One region of the Arthrobacter sp. UC242_113 genome, then DNA from elsewhere that is predicted to be linked to it. Evidence: predicted binding sites of a transcription regulator. Region 1 holds the regulator's gene; the other holds the start of a gene.
The links. Region 1 encodes LexA, which represses DNA repair genes until DNA is damaged. Its sites were predicted from a motif close to TCGAACANNTGTTCGA; they were not measured.
Positions count from the first base shown of each region.

Region 2: a site for LexA is predicted at 1,147-1,162, ahead of ACHMXB_RS07630 (DUF6504 family protein). Genes of this name have one in related genera too.

Region 1 covers NZ_CP171968.1:762,568-769,917, reverse strand. The annotation lists partial or broken gene hisH (imidazole glycerol phosphate synthase subunit HisH) at 1-707, opposite strand, end outside; gene hisB (imidazoleglycerol-phosphate dehydratase HisB) at 704-1,330, opposite strand; gene ACHMXB_RS03480 (histidinol-phosphate transaminase) at 1,388-2,506, opposite strand; gene ACHMXB_RS03475 (LysM peptidoglycan-binding domain-containing protein) at 2,585-2,989, opposite strand; gene lexA (transcriptional repressor LexA) at 3,304-4,050, shown strand; gene ACHMXB_RS03465 (ATP-dependent DNA helicase) at 4,094-6,154, opposite strand; gene hflX (GTPase HflX) at 6,147-7,350, opposite strand, start outside.
Region 2 covers NZ_CP171968.1:1,716,339-1,723,688, reverse strand. The annotation lists gene ACHMXB_RS07645 (VOC family protein) at 1-229, opposite strand, end outside; gene ACHMXB_RS07640 (chorismate mutase) at 244-570, shown strand; gene ACHMXB_RS07635 (hypothetical protein) at 680-1,066, opposite strand; gene ACHMXB_RS07630 (DUF6504 family protein) at 1,234-1,599, shown strand; gene ACHMXB_RS07625 (DNA polymerase III subunit alpha) at 1,596-5,207, shown strand; gene thrS (threonine--tRNA ligase) at 5,412-7,350, shown strand, end outside.

The DNA of each region.
Region 1 (7,350 bases):
CGCGGAGCCCGTCGACCCAGTTTTTCAGCAGACGTGCGCCGGCATCCCCGGACTTCTCCGGGTGGAACTGGGTGGCGCAGAGGGGGGCCGTTTTCCACGGCGGCGATGAAGGGGCCACCGTGCTCGGACCACGTGACCAGGGGCGGCGCCATCCGGGGCTGGATCACGTCGAAGTCCCAGTTCTGTACGCCGTAGGAGTGCACAAAGTAGAACCGCTCGCCCTCGACGCCGTCGAAAAGCCTGGAGCCTTCCGGAACCTTGACGGTGTTCCACCCCATGTGCGGCACCACTTCGGCCGGGAGGAGTTCCACCTTTCCGGGCCACTCCCCCATGCCTTCGGCTTCGGTTCCGTGTTCGACGCCAGCTTCGAAGAGCACCTGCAGGCCGACGCAGATGCCGAGGACCGGACGTCCGCCGGCAACTCGGCGGCCGATCATCCGGATGCCGTCAACGGCCTTGAGTTCGCGCATGACCGTTTCGAACGCACCGACGCCGGGAACGACCAGCCCGTCGGCGTTCAGCACATCCTCGGGCTTGGAGCTCAGGATGACCTCCGCACCGGCACGCTCCAGGGCGCGAACGGCCGAACGGACGTTGCCGGAGCCGTAGTCCAGGACGGTGACGGTGGGTTTGCCCTCCGGGGATGCCGGCTTCAGCGTGGCCGACGGGTCGAGGATCGCGCCCTCGTGCAGTACTTTGCCGGTCACAGTGCTCCCTTGGTGGACGGAATGCCTTCGACGCGGGGATCCGGCTCGACGGCTGCGCGGAGGGCCCTGGCGAAGGCCTTGAACTGGGCTTCCACGATGTGGTGCGGGTCGCGGCCGGCGATGACGTTCATGTGCAGGCAGATGCCGGCGTGCAGCGTGATGGCCTCGAACACGTGCCGGGTCAGCGATCCCGTGAAGTGGCCGCCGATCAGGTGGTACTCCTGCCCGGCGGGCTCGCCGCCGTGGACAAGGTAGGGCCGGCCGGACACGTCGACGACGGCGTGCGCGAGGGCCTCGTCCAGGGGCACGGTGGCCTCACCGAAGCGGCGGATGCCCGCCTTGTTGCCCAGCGCGGTGCGCAGGACCTCGCCGAACGTGATGGCAACATCCTCGACGGTGTGGTGGACGTCGATGTGGGTGTCGCCGGTGGCCTTGACGGTCATGTCGATGAGTGAGTGCTTGCACAGCGCCGTCAGCATGTGGTCATAGAACGGGACCGACGTGCTGATATCCGACACTCCGGTGCCGTCGAGGTTGATCTCCACCAGTACGGAAGATTCGCTGGTGGCACGCTCCATGCGTGCAGTCCGGGCCTCGGCAGCCTTGATTCCGGTGTCGCTCATGGTGATAGATGTCCTTTGACGAAGGATGGGCGGACCTGACCTGGTCCATATCCAAGTTTAGGCCGGAAGTGCGGCCTGCCGGGCCAGGATGCTTTCCAGCGCTTCCAGGAAGGCTGTGGTTTCCGTCTCAGTACCGGCCGTGACCCGCAGGTGGCCGGCGATGCCGACGTCGCGGACGAGCACCCCTGCATCGAGTAGTCCCTGCCAGACCTCATGGGGGTTCTCCAGCCCGCCGAAGAAGACGTAGTTGGAATCGGACGCAGCGGGCCGCAGCCCCATCCGCGTCAGTTCAGCGACGATCCGGTCACGCTGCCGCTTGATGTCCTGGACATCGGCCATGAGCGCCTCGCGGTGCTGCAGCGCCGCGAGGGCGGTTGCCTGCGTGACGGCCGACAGGTGGTAGGGCAGGCGCACCAGCCGGAGGGCGTCGGTCACCTCCGGGGCAGCAGCCATGTAACCGACGCGGGCACCGGCAAGAGCGAACGCCTTGCTCATGGTCCGGGAGACGATGAGCCGCTCCCGGCCGGGCAGCAGGGTGAGGGCGCTGGGCGTGCCGTCGTGCGCAAACTCGTGGTAGGCCTCGTCCACGACGACAACCCCCTGACTGGCCTCGCCCGCCTCATAGACGGCTTCCACCACGTCCAGGCCCAGGCCAGTGCCGGTGGGGTTGTTGGGTGAGCACAGGAAGACGATGCTGGGCTGGAGTTCGCGCACCTGGTTTGCCGCGGACTCGGCGCTGAGGCCGTAGTCGTCGGCACGCTTGCCGGCGATGTAGGCGGTGTCCGTGCCGCTGGCGAGCAGCGGGTACATGGAGTAGGTCGGCGGGAAGCTCAGCAGCGAACGGCCCGGGCCGCCGAAGGCCTGGAGGATCTGCTGCAGGACCTCGTTGGAGCCGTTGGCTGCCCAGAGATTATCCGCGCTGAGCCCGTGGCCTAGGTATTCGGCCAGGGCTACGCGGAGTTCGGTGAATTCGCGGTCGGGGTACCGGTTGAGCACGGCGGCGGCCTCGGTTACGGCCGCGGTGATGGCCGCCCGCACGTCGGCGGGCACGCCATGCGTGTTCTCGTTGACGTTGAGCAGTATCGGGACATCAAGCTGGGGTGCGCCGTAGGGGGACAACCCCCTCAGGTTGGTCCGAAGGGGCAGTCGGTTCAGTCGCTCAAGCTGGTCATTCACTAGGACAGTTTAAGTAACCCGGAGGGCTGGCCGGAAACTGTGACGGTTCCGGCAACCGGGAACCGCGCAGCGTCACCCCTACTTATTGGGCACAAACAGCTGCTGGCCGGGCATGACTTTCCCGGCCTGGAGGTCATTGAGCTGGACAATGTCCGCAATGACGTCCCGGGGATCGCGGTCCGGGTCGACCTGTCCTGCGATGGCCCACAGCGATTCGCCGGGCTGCACCGTAACCGAAACCGTGGGCGTGACCGTCAGGCCACCGGGATTGTCTGCAGCCTTGGCAGGCGAGTTCAGGAGCCCGGTCAGGGACAGAATAACGGCGGCCAGCAGAACAAGCGGCAGGCCGATCAGGACAATGCGGCCACGCCGGGTGAGGCGGAGCCGTGGCGGCTTGCCGGGCCGGGTCGGGGCAGATGAACGGGGCCCTGCCGCTGAATAGGACCTTACCGTTGAAGTTGGTGCTGCTGTTGAAGCTGACATGGCGTGAGCCCTCCTGGACCAAGTTGTGCTGCCTCGTACTCGTATTCGAACAGACAGTTCGAACACCGGACTGCCAAGTGGCCCTCACTAGAACACATGTTCGAACTTTGCTTTTTCTAGTTTTAGCACCTATCGACGAATTAAGTCGAGACTCGCTAGAACAAATGTTTGAAAAAGCACTATGGCTGGCCTACGTTGGAAATCACAGAACAACCACATCTGCAGTTGATCAGCAGGGTCTGACATTTTCAGGCCGGAAGTTCCCGGCCACTGCAGCTACCGCGGCCGGGAGGAATGGAAAGGCGTTGGCGAACATGGCAGCACAGGCCTCTGACGGCAAGGCTCCCCAGCGCAGCCCGCGGTCTCAGCGGACCCCCAAGGGACTCACCGTCCGGCAGAAAAAGATCCTGGAAACCATCCAGCGCTCGGTCAACGACAACGGCTACCCGCCGTCAATGCGGGAAATCGGGGACACCGTCGGCCTGGCCAGCCTGTCCAGCGTGACCCATCAGCTCTCGCAGCTGGAAAAGCTTGGCTACCTCCGCCGCGACCCCAAGCGGCCGCGCGCTATGGAGGTCCTGATGCCGCTCACTCTGGATGCAGGGACGGCAAAGAGCGGCGGCGCGGACAAGGCCCCCGCCCTGGGCACCGCAGTCGCGTCCGTGTCCGAACTGCCCAGCGCAATGGACACCGCAATGGTGCCACTGGTGGGCCGGATCGCCGCCGGCGGCCCGATCCTCGCGGACCAGATGGTGGAGGACCTGATGCCGCTGCCACGCCAGCTGGTGGGCCACGGCGAACTGTTTATGCTCAAGGTTGCCGGCGACTCCATGGTGGACGCCGCCATCTGCGACGGAGACTGGGTGGTGGTCCGGCGGCAAAGTGACGCGGTCAACGGCGACATCGTCGCGGCGCTGCTCGACGACGAAGCGACCGTCAAGACATTCCGGCAGCGCGACGGGCACACATGGCTGCTTCCGCAGAACACGCAGTACGAACCCATCCTCGGCGACCACGCCGTTGTCATGGGCAAGGTGGTCTCCGTACTCCGCTCGCTGTAGCCGCTGGAACTTCGGCCCCGGGCTGTTATAGCCCGGGGCTTCCTTACGCCTGTGCGCCGGCGAGCCGTTCGAGTGCTGCGACGGCGGTCTTCTTGTCGGTCGTCGGCCAGAACGGCGGCAGGGCGGCCCGCAGGAACCCGCCATAGCGTTCCGTGGACAGCCGGGAATCCAGCACCGCCACCACGCCCTTGTCATTCGTGGACCGGATGAGCCGTCCCGCCCCCTGGGCCAGCCTGATGGCCGCATGCGTGGCGGACACGGACATGAAACCGTTGCCGCCGGCCTGGGCAACGGCCCGGGACCGCGCGGTCATCAGGGGGTCGTCCGGGCGCGGGAAGGGGATCCTGTCGATGACCACCAGGCGGCATGATCCGCCCGGCACGTCGACGCCCTGCCAGAGTGACATCGTGCCGAACAGGCACGTATCGGGCTCGTCGGCGAACTGCTTCACCAGTGCCGTCATGGTGGATTCGCCCTGGCAGAGAATGCTGACATCCAGCCGCGTGCGCAGGGCGTCCGCCGCTTCCTCGGCGGCCCGCCGGGAGGAGAACAGGCAGAGCGCTCCCCCGCCCGAGGCGCGGATGAGGGACTCGAGTTCGTCCAGCGCCTCAGGCGAAGTGCCGCGGCCCGGTTTCGGCAAGTGCCCTGCCACGTAAAGGATGCCCTGCCGGGGGTAGTCGAAGGGCGAACCCACGTCGACGCCGGTCCAGCTCGGTGCACCGTCCCCGACCAGGCCCAGTCCGCCTGCGGCGGGTTCGAAGGCAGAGCCGATGGCCAGTGTGGCCGACGTCAGCACCACGGTATGGCCGGCGAACAGGCCTTCCCGGAGCCTGCCTGCGACGCTCAGCGGGGCGATGTTGACCAGAGCCGGGGCAGTCTCGTCCGGCGCCGAGTATCCCTGCTGGGGATCAAACGTGCTGTTCCGGGAGAACCAGACCACTTCGCGGTTTTCGCGCGCCGCAATCAAACGTTCGCAAAGCTCCAGGATCACCAGCAGGCGGGAGCGCGCGAGCTGCCGCCCGCCGTCGGCCGTTGTGTTGCTGTCCCCTTTGGAGTCCGACAGCGCCGCCCGGCAGGCCTCTCGAAGCTGGTCCACACAATCCAGCTGCTCGTCGCTCAGGCCGTTGGGCAGCAAGCCGCTGGGAACGCCTGCAAGAGCCACCTCAAGGTTGGCAGCCGCCGTGTTGAGCGCGTCAACAGTGATCCCGGTGTGCTTGCGGGCGCCGGACGCCGCGGCATGGACCATGGCCACCGACAGCTGCCCCGAAACCGCGCCGGTCACCCGGTCTTGGAGTTCGTGGGCCTCGTCCACCACCACGACGTCGTACTCCGGCAGCACGGCCAGGCCCTCAAAGGCGCTGACGGCCAGCATGGCGTGGTTGGTCACCACGACGTCGGCTTCGGTGGCGTTATGGCGGGCAAGTTCGCTGAAGCACTCTTCAGCCAGGGGGCATTTCTGCGCGCCGAGGCATTCCATAGATGTGACGGACACCTGCCGCCAGGCCCGGTCCGTGACACCGGGAAGGAGCTCGTCCCGGTCGCCCGTGGTGGTCTGCTCCGCCCATTCCCGGAGCCTGACCACCTCCTTGCCGAGCTGCGAGGAGGGGCCGCCCATGGCCGCGGCGAAGTGCGGGACGCTGGTGTCCTCGCCCAGGGAGAACAGCTGACCCTCCGAGGGTTCCTCGGAGGGAAAGCCGCCCTCCAGCTTGTGCCTGCAGACGTAGTTCGCGCGGCCCTTGACCAAGGCCACCTTCACGGGCCGGTCGAGTGCCGGTTTGAGGCTCTCCAGCAGCCGCGGGAGGTCACGGCCCACGATCTGGGTCTGCAGCGCGAGGGTGGCGGTGGAGACGAGGGTCGGCTTATTGCTCTCTAGCGAGTGCGCGATGAGCGGGACCAGGTAGGCCAGCGACTTGCCGGTTCCCGTGCCGGCCTGCACCAGCAGGTGGTCGCCGGTTTCTATTGCGCGCGCCACCTGCCGGGCCATCTCGTGCTGGCCGCTGCGGCTTTGGCCGCCCATGCCAGCCACGGCACGGTCGAGCAGGTCGAGTACAAGCTGCTCGCCGGCCGTGGCCGCGGCGCCGGCGGCTGCCGCCCCGTCAGTCATCGGTGCTGAAGGATTCCAGTTCAGCCGCGAGGCCTTCCCGGACCATGACCACGGCGCGGGTGCCGCCCTCTTCGTGATCCAGGCTCAGGATCTCCGCGTCGGAGTCGTGCAGCTTACTGATGAGATCACCGCGGTGGTACGGCACGAGGAGCTGCATCTTGACGTTAGGCCGCGGGATGGCTTCGCTGATGGCCTCGAGCAGCTCGGCAATACCCTCCCCCGTACGCGCCGAAACCACCACGTGCCGCGGTTCGCGCTGCTTCAGCCGCTCCACCACAAACGGGTCGGCGGCGTCGGCCTTGTTCAGGACGATGATCTCAGGCACCTTGCGGGCGTCCACCTCGGCGAACACCGCGCGTACGGCGGCGATCTGGCCCTCAGGGTCCGGGTGCGACACGTCGACGACGTGCAGGATCAAGTCCGCATCCGCCACTTCCTCAAGGGTGGAACGGAACGCCTCCACCAGCTGGGTGGGAAGGGACCGGACGAAGCCCACGGTGTCGGCCAGCGTGTACCCCATCCCGTCGGCGGTCTCGGCCTTGCGGACGGTCGGATCCAGGGTGGCGAACAGGGCGTTCTCCACCAGGACGCCGGCGTCGGTAAGGCGGTTCAGCAGTGAGGACTTGCCGGCGTTGGTGTATCCGGCGATGGCCACGGACGGGACTTCATTGCGACGTCGGTTGGCCCGTTTGGTCTCCCGTGCGGGCTTCATCGCGGCGATCTCCCGCCGCAGCTTGGCCATCCGGGTGCGGATCCTTCGCCGATCCAGTTCGATCTTGGTTTCACCGGGACCACGAGAGCCCATGCCGGCGCCGGCGCCACCCACCTGGCCACCGGCCTGGCGGGACATGGATTCACCCCATCCGCGGAGGCGCGGGAGGAGGTACTCGAGCTGCGCCAGCTCCACCTGGGCCTTACCTTCGCGGCTCTTGGCGTGCTGGGCGAAGATGTCGAGGATGAGGGCCGTGCGGTCGATGACCTTCACCTTGACGATGTCTTCAAGGCCGCGCCGCTGCGACGGAGCGAGTTCGGCGTCCACCACGACGGTATCGGCGCCGGTGGACATCACCACGTCCTTGAGTTCCAGGGCCTTGCCGGAACCGAGGAAAGTCCCGGGGTCCGGCTTGGCGCGTCGCTGGACCAGTCCGTCGAGGACTTCCGAGCCAGCTGTTTCCGCCAGGGCGGCGAGTTCACGC
Region 2 (7,350 bases), 950 kb from region 1:
TGTGGCTGAGCGTAATGCAGGGGACTGCGGCGGGAGCATCAACGGCGGCCTCGGCCCGCATCTGCCCGGCATCCCACAGGGAAAGAATCAGGCCGTGGTTGGCCTGGATAAAGACCACCTCGTCGGGAACCTCACGGTGGACCGGCCAGCCCAGGCCGTCCACGTAGAAGCGCCGGGAGGCGGCCACGCTGCGCACTCCCAATGAAATAAAATCGACTCTGGGCTGCATGGTTCGATACTGTCATGATCATGCCCACAAATCACGGAGACGAGAAAAACGCCCAGGCTGACCGGGAACAGCTCGCCGCCGTGCGGGTTGCTGTGGACGAGGTGGACGAGCAGATCGTCACGCTGATCGCCCGCCGCGAGCGCCTGATCCGCATCGCGGGAACCCTGAAGGGTGACGACGCCGAAGTGCGGGCGCCGGGACGCGTGGAGCGGGTCATCGAGCATGTGCGCCTGGCTGCCGAGAAAAAAGAAATAGACCCGGACATCGTGGAAACCACGTACCGGGCCATGATCTCGAAGTTCATCGAGCTTGAAATGAAAATCCACAACGACAACGGCTGAGCTGTTGCCACCGGCTGCGGACAGGTTCCGTCAGCTGACAGGCGCGCCGGGGCGCGGGGCCGGCTGATCCGGGCTGCCGCCCGGCGCCGCTCGCGGGGGCACTGACCCTCTAGAGCTTCTCCTCGACAGGCACGCCGGACTGGAATTCCCGCCCGTCGGCCTCGCTGAACGCGGACATAAGGTGGCTCTTGTCCAGCCCCAGCACTGTGCTCATGGGGAAGTTGCCCGTGATGGTGTTGCCCGAATGCTCAACGCTGCTGAGGTCGAAGTTCTCCTCCGTGCCGTCATGGCTGAAGGAGTAGATCGAAACCGCCTCGCCGTTCATGAACTCGATACCCAGCCTCCGTTGATGAGAATAATCCGGAGTGGCAGCCACGAGCCCCACAACAAAGGCGCCCGATGCTGGAATGTTGCCGTCGATATCGAACTTGGCCACCAATGTGCTTTCTTTGGCGGCGATGCTTACCTGCTTCAGGAGCGCGTCATTGGAACTCATGGGACCATCCTGCCCTGTGAGCCGCCGTCCGTCCACACCCATCTAGGTTTTGTCCCAGGCGCGGCGTAGACTGGAACTATTCGAATACATATTCGAATGACTGCAGTGAATGACTGCATTGAATGACTGCGTATTTCTGCAGGATGAGATGGTATCCGGAGGCACCCATGGGAACGTTCAGCGAGTCTGTTGACGTCGTCTGCGCACCTACCGGTGAGCCGGCGGAGCTTCGCTGGGGCGGCAGGGAATACCGGGTCTGCGCTGACCCCATGCGCTGGTACGAACGCCGCCAGTGGTGGGCGGAAGAACGGCGTGCCCCGCTGGGAAGCGGGCCCGGGCTTGTGGACCATGAGATCTGGCGCGTGCAGGTCCTGCCTGCCGGCCGAAGCAGCCCGCCGGAAAATCCGGCTGCAGACCCATCTGAGCTTTTGACGCTTGACCTGGTGCGGCATACCGGCAGCGGACGCTGGCGGCTGCTCCGGATCCACGACGCCCTCCGGCCCAAAGACGTACCCCAGCACAAATCAGCATGAGCTTCACTCACCTACACGTTTCCACCGCCTTCAGCGCCCACTACGGTGTCTCCTGGCCGGAAGAACTTGCCCAGGCAGCAGCGGCCCAGGGAGCAACCGCCCTTGGGTGCACGGACCGGGACGGCCTCTACGGCTCCGTAAAACACCTCAAGGCATGCATGGCTGCCGGGATTGACCCGGTGATCGGCGTGGATCTGTCAGTGTTCGCCGACGAGGCGGACCATGAGGTCGGGATGCCTGATTCGCAGATGGCTGGGGCCCGGTTTTCCAAAACCCGGTTTTCGGCGGAACGAGTCACCGGGCGGGTCGTAGTGTTGGCGCACGGCCACAACAACGGTGCGGGGTACAAGGCACTGTGCCGGCTGATCTCCGACGCACACGCCCGCACCACGGGCAAGGCCGGGGGAACGGTGCCAGTTGCCATCACCAGGGCTGAGCTCGCTTCACGCGTCCTGGACCCGGAAACCCTCAAGCCGGTGCTGACCGTGCTGCTGGGCCCGGATTCCGACGTCGGCCTGGCCCTGGGCGGGCGGCGGTACCTCCGGCCCCGCACCCTTTTCAAGGGCTGGCTGGACGCCATGCCCGCCGGAAGCGTCGGGGCAGAGATCGTCACCCACCTCAGCGCGCCGGGTGAACCCTTAAGCACGGCCCACGCGGTCCGCATGCTCAAGCTGGCACAGGAGTATGGCGTGCCGGCCGTGCTCACCAACGCAGTCCGTTACTGCGAGGAGGACGGGGCTGCCACCGCCGACGTCCTGGATTCGGCCCGTACGCTGAAGTCGCTTCCGGAACTCTCCTCTGCCCCGCTGCTCCAGCCCAACGGGCAGGGCTGGCTGAAAACCCCGGACCAAATGGTGGAGCTGGGCAAGGAAATCATCCATGCCGCCGGCTACGGTGCCGCCGATCTCCAGGTGCTGCTCGCACAGACTGAGGCGCTTGCGGACCGTTGCCGCATGGATCCCGTGTCCGACATGGGCTGGAAGCAGCCGGTGGTGCCCGAGGCCGCCGTCATCGGCATTGAAGGGGACCCGCTGGCAGAACTGGCCCAGCGCTGCGAGGCCGGAATTGCGCGGCGATTCCCCGGCATCTCCGGTAAGGCGGAAGCAGACATGCGCGCCAGGCTGCAGCATGAGCTGAAGATCATTGCCCGCCTCGGCTTTGCCTCCTACTTCCTCACCGTAGCCGAGGTTTCCCGGATGATCCTGGACATGAATGTGAGGGCTGCAGCACGGGGATCGGGTGCTTCCAGCCTGGTCAACTATTTGATCGACATCAGCCAGGTGAACCCCCTCCAGCATGACCTGATCTTCGAACGGTTCCTCTCCGGGGACCGGTCCACGCTGCCTGATATCGACATTGATGTGGAAAGCGCGGAGCGGCACAACGTCTACCGGAAGATCTTTGACCGGTTCGGCTCCCAGCGCGTCACGCTGATGAGCATGCAGAACGGCTACCGCGCTCGCGGTGCGGTGCGGGACGCCGGCATGGCTTTGGGGATGGACGACGGCGATGTCGGCGAGATTGCCAAACAGCTGTGGCGCTTTTCGGCACGGAAGTTCCGGGAAGCTCTGGAGGAAAAACCGGAACTCCGCGAATTCGCCGGACGGGTGGAACAGCGAAACTTCTCTGAGAACCAGCAGCTGGACCTGCTGGTGGACCTCACCGAACGGCTGGACCGCCTTCCCCGCCACATCTCCATGCACCCCTGCGGGGTGATCCTCGGAGATGCCTCACTGCTGGACCGTACTCCCGTCCAGCCCAGCGGCCTTGGCCTGCCCATGAGCCAGTTCGACAAACACGACATGGACCCCATGGGCATGCTGAAGCTGGATGTCCTTGGTGTCAGGATGCAAAGTGCCATGGCCTTTGCCGTGCGGGAGATCATCCGGATCCACCCCTCCAAGGCTGAAGTGGTGGCGGCCGGAGCCCATCCCGCTGGGCCTGGTGGCTGCGGGCCGGACTACATCGCCGAGGATGGCCTGATCGACCTCAACGCAGTTCCTCTTGATGATGAGCCGACGTATGAGCTGATCAGAAGCACCCACACGCTGGGATGCTTCCAGATCGAATCTCCGGGCCAGCGGGAACTGGTGGGGAAGATGGCCCCGCGCGAGTTCAACGACCTCATCATCGACATCTCACTGTTCCGCCCCGGTCCCATGAAATCCGACATGGTCCGGCCCTTCCTTGAACACCGGCACGGCTTCGCTCCGGAGACCTACCCACACCCGGACCTGATGCCGGTACTGAAGGAAACCCACGGGGTGACGGTCTTCCACGAGCAGATCCTGAGGACCTTTGATGTGATGACCGGCTGCGGGCTGGCGAAAGCCGACGAGTTCCGCCGGGCGCTGAGCGACGAGGTCAAGGAGGGCCAGGTGGAGGAGTTTTTCCGCCGTGAGGCAAAGGCCAGGAAGTATTCGCCGGAGGTGGTGGACAAGGTCTGGGGCACCCTGAAATCGTTCGCCAGCTTCGGGTTCTGCAAAGCCCACGGCGCCGCCTTTGCCGTGCCCACCTACCAGTCAGCGTGGCTGAAGGCCCACCATCCAGAGGCCTTCCTCGCGGGCCTGTGGGAGCACGATCCCGGCATGTACCCCAAGCGACTCCTTGTGGCCGAGGCACGGCGCATGGGCATCCCCATCCTTCCGCTGGACATCAACCGCAGCGCGGCGGAATACCGGGTGGAGCGTGTCGCGGAGGGCCCGGACCAGGGAAAGCTGGGCATCCGGCTGAGCCTCAACGGCATCTTTGGGCTGTCCGGTACTGAACTGAAAAGGATCGTTGCAGGCCAGCCCTATGACTCACTGGCGGATCTGCGGGCACGCTCCAGGCTGAGTAAACCCAGCATCAAGCGGCTCGCCCAACTCGGTGCCTTTGACATGCTGCACCGGGAATCCGGCGGGACAGCCAACCGGGCAGACCTTGTCCACCACCTGCAAAGCCTGCAGTGCAAGCCGGCAAAGAAAGGCGCCGAGGTCATCGAGGGACAACTCGCGCTGCCCCTGGGGGATGTCGAGCTGCGGAACGTCAAGCCCGGGCTTCCTGAGCCCACCACAGTGGAGAACGTCCGGGCGGAACTCGACCTGATGGCGGTTGACGTCAGCGAACACCTGATGTCCAGCCACCGGCCGCTCCTGGACAAACTTGGCGTCACCACTGCGGACAGGTTGCTGGAACTGCGCAATGGCACGGAGGTGCTGGTGGCCGGAGTGAGGATCGCCACCCAGACCCCGCCCATGCGCGGCGGCAGGCGTGTGGTGTTCATCAGCATCGACGACGGCACCGGGTGCGTGGATTCCGTGTTCTTCCATGAGGCCCAGGAGCACGCAGGCCCGCTTCTGTTCGGGACCCGACTGCTGCTGATCAGGGGAACCACCCGGCGGACCGGTCCGCGCGGCATCAGCCTCAGCGCCAGCATGGCCTGGGACCTCAGCCAGGTGAACACCCTGCCGTTTCCCGAACCGGAAACCGGTGAACGGGGGAGCGCTGAGCATGGAAATCGTGAACCTGGGGACGCCGGACCGGATAATTCTGAACAGGACTTCTGGCAGCCGGGACCCCTGGAGGGCATCAGCAGAAATTTGGCCATCACCGGCTTGGGAAGCTGACCGGCCCTTCCCATTTCCGCTCTTGCGTCGCCATGTTCCGCTTCGCCGCCACCGTGGCGCTTTGGCTCGCCACTTCCGCAACAGATAGCATTGACGAGGCTGGCTGTGGTCCCCGTACGCCACAAGCTACGAAGCCTGAACTTTGAATAGGAGACACCCGTGTCAGATGCCCAGCAGATCACCCTCATCGTCGATGGCGAAGAAATGAAGGTGACTACCGGGACCACCGGCGCGGAACTCTTCTTTGAGCGCCGCGACGTCGTAGTGGCCCGGGTCGACGGCGAACTCAAGGACCTGGACCAGCCCCTTCCCGAAGGTGCCCAGGTAGACGGCGTCACCATCGATTCCCCCGACGGGCTCAACGTGCTCCGCCATTCCACCGCCCACGTGATGGCCCAGGCCGTGCAGCAGCTGCGCCCGAACGCCAAGCTGGGCATCGGTCCCTACATCACTGACGGGTTCTACTTCGACTTCGACGTCGAGGAACCCTTCACCCCGGAGGACCTGAAGACCCTGGAAAAGATGATGCTCAAGATCATCAACCAGAACCAGAAGTTCGTCCGCCGCGTGGTCTCCGAGGACGAGGCCCGCGAAGCCATGAAGAACGAGCCCTACAAGCTCGAACTGCTGGGCAAGAAGAACGACGCCGCCGATGCCGGCGAAGGCGTCAACGTCGAGGTGGGCGCCGGCGACATCACCATCTACGACAACGTCGACCGCAAGAGCGGGGACAGCATCTGGTGCGACCTGTGCCGTGGCCCCCACCTGCCCAACACCAAGCTCATTTCCAACGCCTTCGCCCTGACCCGGTCCTCGGCGGCGTACTGGCTGGGCAACCAGAACAACCAGCAGCTGCAGCGCATCTACGGCACCGCGTGGCCCACCAAGGACGCCCTGAAGGCGTACCAGGAGCGCATCGCGGAGGCCGAGCGCCGCGACCACCGGAAGCTTGGCGCCGAGCTGGACCTGTTCTCCTTCCCGGACGAGCTGGGCTCGGGCCTGCCGGTCTTCCACCCCAAGGGCGGCATCATCCGCAAGGCCATGGAGGACTACTCCCGGCAGCGCCACGTGGACGCCGGCTACGAGTTCGTCTACACCCCGCACATCACCAAGGGCCACCTGTACGAGGTCTCCGGGCACCTGGACTGGTACCGGGACGGCATGTTCCCCGCGATGCGCATCGACGCGGAGCTCAACGAGGACGGCACCGTCCGCAAACCCGGCCAGGACTACTACCTGAAGCCGATGAACTGCCCCATGCACAACCTCATCTTCCGCTCGCGTGGCCGGTCCTACCGCGAACTGCCGCTGCGGCTGTTCGAATTCGGTTCCGTCTACCGCTACGAGAAGTCCGGCGTGGTCCACGGCCTGACCCGCGTGCGGGGCATGACACAGGACGACGCCCACATCTACTGCACCCGCGAGCAGATGAAGGACGAGCTCACCACCACGCTGAACTTCGTCCTCGGCCTGCTCAAGGACTACGGCCTGGACGACTTCTACCTCGAGCTGTCCACCAAGAACGAGGACAAGTTCGTCGGCGACGACGCCACCTGGGAGGAAGCCACGCGCACCCTGGCCGAAGTGGCAGAGGCGTCCGGGCTGGAGCTCGTTCCGGACCCGGGCGGAGCCGCGTTCTACGGGCCCAAGATTTCGGTCCAGGCGAAGGATGCCCTGGGCCGCACGTGGCAAATGTCCACGATCCAGCTCGACTTCAACCTGCCTGAGCGCTTTGAACTCGAGTTCCAGGCTGCCGACGGCACCCGCCAGCGCCCCGTCATGATCCACCGTGCCCTGTTCGGATCGGTGGAGCGGTTCATGGGCGTCCTCACCGAGCACTATGCAGGCGCCTTCCCGGCGTGGCTCGCTCCCGTGCAGGTGGTGGGCATTCCGGTGGCGGAGGCCTTCAACGACTACATGTTCGACGTCGTCGACAAGCTCAAGGCTGCCGGCATCCGCGCCGAGGTGGACATCTCCTCGGACCGTTTCCCGAAGAAGATCCGCACGGCCAGCAAGGACAAGATCCCGTTCGTGCTGATCGCCGGCGGAGAGGACGCCGAGGCAGGCGCCGTCTCCTTCCGGTTCCGGGACGGCAGCCAGGACAACGGCGTGCCCGTGGCCGAGGCCGTCCAGCGGATTGTGG